One region of the Rhizobium sp. BK112 genome, then DNA from elsewhere that is predicted to be linked to it. Evidence: riboswitches for the same ligand, from Rfam matches in the RefSeq annotation. Region 1 holds a riboswitch; the other holds the start of a gene.
The links. Region 1 has a riboswitch for cobalamin ahead of cobU (bifunctional adenosylcobinamide kinase/adenosylcobinamide-phosphate guanylyltransferase). Riboswitches for the same ligand answer to the same signal wherever they lie in the genome.
Positions count from the first base shown of each region.

Region 2: it holds a riboswitch for cobalamin, as region 1 does, so the genes downstream of both, FHT75_RS03950 (ABC transporter substrate-binding protein) here and cobU (bifunctional adenosylcobinamide kinase/adenosylcobinamide-phosphate guanylyltransferase) in region 1, are expected to answer to the same signal.

Region 1 is NZ_JACHYZ010000009.1:44,461-46,656, forward strand. Features, by position in the region: gene FHT75_RS23130 (chloride channel protein) at 1-344, opposite strand, end outside; cobalamin riboswitch at 603-999, shown strand; gene cobU (bifunctional adenosylcobinamide kinase/adenosylcobinamide-phosphate guanylyltransferase) at 1,221-1,730, shown strand; gene cobW (cobalamin biosynthesis protein CobW) at 1,735-2,196, shown strand, end outside.
Region 2 is NZ_JACHYZ010000001.1:826,673-828,868, reverse strand. Features, by position in the region: gene FHT75_RS03950 (ABC transporter substrate-binding protein) at 1-989, opposite strand, end outside; cobalamin riboswitch at 1,171-1,421, opposite strand; gene blh (bifunctional sulfur transferase/dioxygenase Blh) at 1,696-2,196, opposite strand, start outside.

The sequences.
Region 1 (2,196 bases):
TTGGCTTCGATCGGGTCGACCATCGGCTTCTTGCGCCGTTTCGCCAGCACCAGGAGCAACAGGCCGAGCAGAGCGCCGCCGATGACGGGCGCGGTGAGCAGCAGCATCTTGTTCTCGATCTCGGATGAGCTCAGCCGCTCGCTATCGGCGATGCCGAAGACCAGCTGATGCAACTCACTGGAGACGTAGCTCATACCGGTGACGGCGAGACCCGAGATGATGCCGACGACGGCGCCCGCCAGTGACAGGCCGACCTCGCTGCGGCGGGTCAGCGCCCGCAGGCGGCCCGGATCGAAGAAAACACGCAGCGCCCGGAAACGGCGCCGATCCAATTTCATAAGCATGGCTAGACAACTAGGCGGGGAGAGGCCCGGTCAAGGGCGGAGATGGTCGCGCAGTCCGCTTGCGACGCAATTGCGGCGAAAAGCCGGCGCCCGGGACAAATATTTATGACGTAAGCCTCTGATAAATGACGATATTTTAGGTAGAGTAAGTCGTGTTGACAGGGTTGGGCCATCTCCTCGGAAGCTGACCGGCCGTCAAGGCCGGTTGACTTCACACCCCGGCTTGCCTAACCATCCCTCAACGGATGGTCGCCCGACCATCCTGACATAACGGATGGTTCCGGATCGGTGTTGCGCCCTTCCGGATGAAAAGGGAATGTGAAGGGGCGGACCCAAACCGGGCGCCTTCATCACAGCCGACCCCGCGACTGTAGAGCGGTCAGGGTCTTCCATCCGGCACCGAGCCCCTCCGGCCGGCGGCTTGCAATCATGCAAGCGGGCGGGATGGGCGATATGCCGGAAAAGCCACTGGAGATGCATGGTGATCAACCGGGGTCGGACGCCTCTAAATCTACGAATCGTCCACCTTTTCACCAATGCAGCCGGGAAGGCGAGGATGATCCGCCGGCACGATCAGGGCGACCGGTTTCCGGTCTGCCCCGATCGCGGCCGATAACCGCGAGCCAGGAGACCTGCCATTACGTGCCGGGCCAGAAGCCCACACCTGGGCACTACGCCCGTTGCCAGCACGGAGGTTGTCTTGGCTGAACGATTGAATTCAGCGCGGCCTGGTGCGGCGCTCGCGACGCCTCCAAGCAGCCCTGCAAGAGGAGTGCTTTCGGCCGGTTATGTCGAATACTCGGTCCCCCCAGCAGTCGAAAAAGGTGCACTCGGAACAAGCCACGGCTACGCACCCTCCCTGAGGAGCGTCTGAGCATGACCACCATCTTCATCCTCGGCGGCGCGCGCTCCGGCAAATCCCGCTTCGCCGAAGCTCTCGTCACCGCGACCGGCCTCGACCGCCACTACCTTGCCACCGGCCGGGCCTGGGACGAGGAGATGCAGGCGCGTATCACTCAGCACAAGGCCGACCGCGGTCCGTCCTGGACGACGCATGAGGAGCCGCTCGATCTCGTCGGTAAGCTTGGCGCCATCGACGGCGAGGGACGCATCGTGCTGATCGACTGCCTGACGCTCTGGGTCACCAATCTGATGATGGAGGAGCGCGACATGGCGGCGGAATTTGCAGCGCTCGCCGATTTCCTGGCCGCCGCGAAGGCGCGGCTCGTTTTCGTTTCCAACGAGGTCGGCCTCGGCATCGTGCCTGACAATCGCATGGCGCGGGATTTCCGCGATCATGCCGGCCGGCTGCACCAATCGATCGCGGCGAAGGCCGCCGAAGTTTATTTCATCGCGGCAGGCCTGCCGCTGAAAATGAAGGGTTAAGTTCATGAACCAGCAGAAAATTCCCGCAACCGTCATCACCGGCTTCCTCGGCGCCGGCAAGACCACGATGATCCGCAACCTGCTCACCAATGCCGGCGGCAAGAAGATCGCGCTCATCATCAACGAATTCGGCGATCTCGGTGTCGACGGTGACGTGCTGAAGGGCTGCGGCGCGGAGAATTGCACCGAGGACGACATCATCGAACTCACCAATGGTTGCATCTGCTGCACTGTCGCCGACGATTTCATTCCGACGATGACGAAGCTGCTCGAGCGCGAACAGCGGCCCGACCACATCGTCATCGAAACCTCGGGCCTCGCCCTGCCGCAGCCGCTGGTCGCCGCTTTCAACTGGCCCGATATCCGCACGCAAGTGACCGTCGACGGCGTCATCACGGTGGTCGATAGCGCCGCCGTTGCCGCCGGCCGGTTCGCCGACGACCATGATGCCGTCGATGCGCGCCGC
Region 2 (2,196 bases), on a different contig from region 1:
CCCTTCGCCACTGTCTCGATGCCGTCGATCGTGCGGATCGTCGGGTTCATCGACTGCGCATCCATCATCACGAAGTGCCTGTTCCTGACGGCATCGAGTTCCCTGGTCACAGGGTCGTTCTCGAGAAAGTCAAGCTTGACCTTGGGATCGTCAGCCGCATAACGGCGGCGATCCATGGTCGCCAGCACGATCACCGCGGGGTTCGCCTGGGCGATGGTTTCCCAGCCGACCAGCGGCCATTCCTCTTCGGTTGTCACGACGTTCTTCGCGCCGATCGTCTTGAGGATATAGGCAGGTGCGCTGTTCTTGCCGGCAATGAAGGCGTCGCCGTTGACCTCCTTGCTGGAAAACCAGAAGACGACCGGCAGGCTCTTGCCCGTCGCGCCCGATATCGACGCCACGGCATCCGCCTCGCGCTTCCTCAGCTTGGAAATCAGCGCATCGCCGCGCTCCTTGACGTCGAAGATCTCCGAGAGTTCAGCGATTTCCCGGTAGATCAGGTCCATCGTGAACAGCTCCCCACGCACACCGTCGCCGCCATCGGTGTTGACCTTGGCGACGCAATCGGCCGGCGCGAGATAACTATTGATCCCGAGATCCTTGAACTGCTCCCGCTTGCCGACGGAGCCCTGCGCGCCGACATGCCATTCGAACTCGGCCGCCACGAGGTCGGGCTCCTGCCCGACGACGGATTCGAAGCTCGGATCGTTGTCGGCGAGGCGTTTTATCTTGCTGTTGGCCTCGGCATATTGCGGCAGGACAGGGCCAACCCAGACGGCGGTTCCGGCGATCTTGTCGGCAAGGCCGAGCGAGAACAGAATTTCAGTCATGCCCTGGCCGATCGAAACGATCCTGGCGGGCGCCTTCTGGAACGTCACCTGCTGGCCGCAATTGCTGACGGTCAGGGGATATTGGGTCGCGGCCAAGCTTGGTGCCGCAAGGCCGGCCAGCCCGAAGGTAAATGTCATGATGGCGAGAAATTGACGCATGAAAACCTCGATGATGGGAAAACAGGCACGGCCGCGCCGCGCGCATATACGCAACGCTGAAGTCACGCTGACGCGTAGACTAGCCGCGGGAGGCCCAATCGAGACGGATGCATGCCGATATCAGGCGAAGGTTCAGAAGGACAATCATGTCTGTTCCTTGTCCGGGCATCCCCGCCCGGTTGATTGGATCGCGATTGACGGCAGGTCTCCTGGCTTGCGGATATCCGTCTTTCATCCGCCTTCCCGCAATATCCGCAGTGGCGTGGCCTTTAGGCCAAGGGCATGATCGCTCCGCGATCAACCCCGAGATCGACAATCCGCTTACAGTTGCGGGGGCAGCCACGGTCTCGGTCCCTACTGGGTCGTCCTCACCGTGTTCCCTATTAATCCCCTTGGAGTCATCTTCAGGGAACCGTCTCCCCCAGTTACGTCGCCTGCCCGCGCGCCGTCAATGATTATTCAGAGGGCGCCGCACCACCGGCGGATAAATATATCGCGCGCATGGCTGCGCGCCGCCGTTCGGTGCGCAAACTGCCGGTGGCGGTCGGTTGACATTGCGGCGAAAAGCGCTTCCTTGCGATAAACTGCCTTGCCTATGAAGCAGTCGGGGAACATGGGTGCCGGCTGCTATTGGTGGGGATGACTTCGCCGGGGCTGCTATAGGAAGCACGCTTTGAACGATGCGGCGGTTGCCAGGGCCGCCCCGTCACAACGCATCCAGCGGAATCTTCAGATACCGCCGGCCGTTCTCCTCCGGCTCGGGCAGCCGCCCGCCGCGGATATTGACCTGCAGCGCGTGCAGCATCAGCTTCGGCTTCGGCAGCGTGCGGTCGCGCGCCTGGCGCAGCGCCACAAAGCCGGCCTCGTCGATGCCCGATATATGCGGATTGGCGCGCTTCTGGGCGGCAACCGTGCTTTCCCAGCGCGGGTGGCGGCCACCCGGCTGATAGTCGTGACCGGAAAACAGCCGGGTCTCCTCGGGCAGCGACAGGATCGCCTGGATCGTGTGCCAGAGGGCGCTGGCGCTGCCGCCCGGGAAATCCGTGCGGGCGGTGCCGGAATCCGGCGTGAACACCGTATCGTGCACGAAGGCGGCGTCGCCGATCACATAGGTGATCGAGGCGAGGGTGTGCCCGGGCGAAAACATCACGCGGGCCTTGAGCGTGCCGATCTCGAACGTCTCGCCATCGGCAAACAGCCGGTCCCA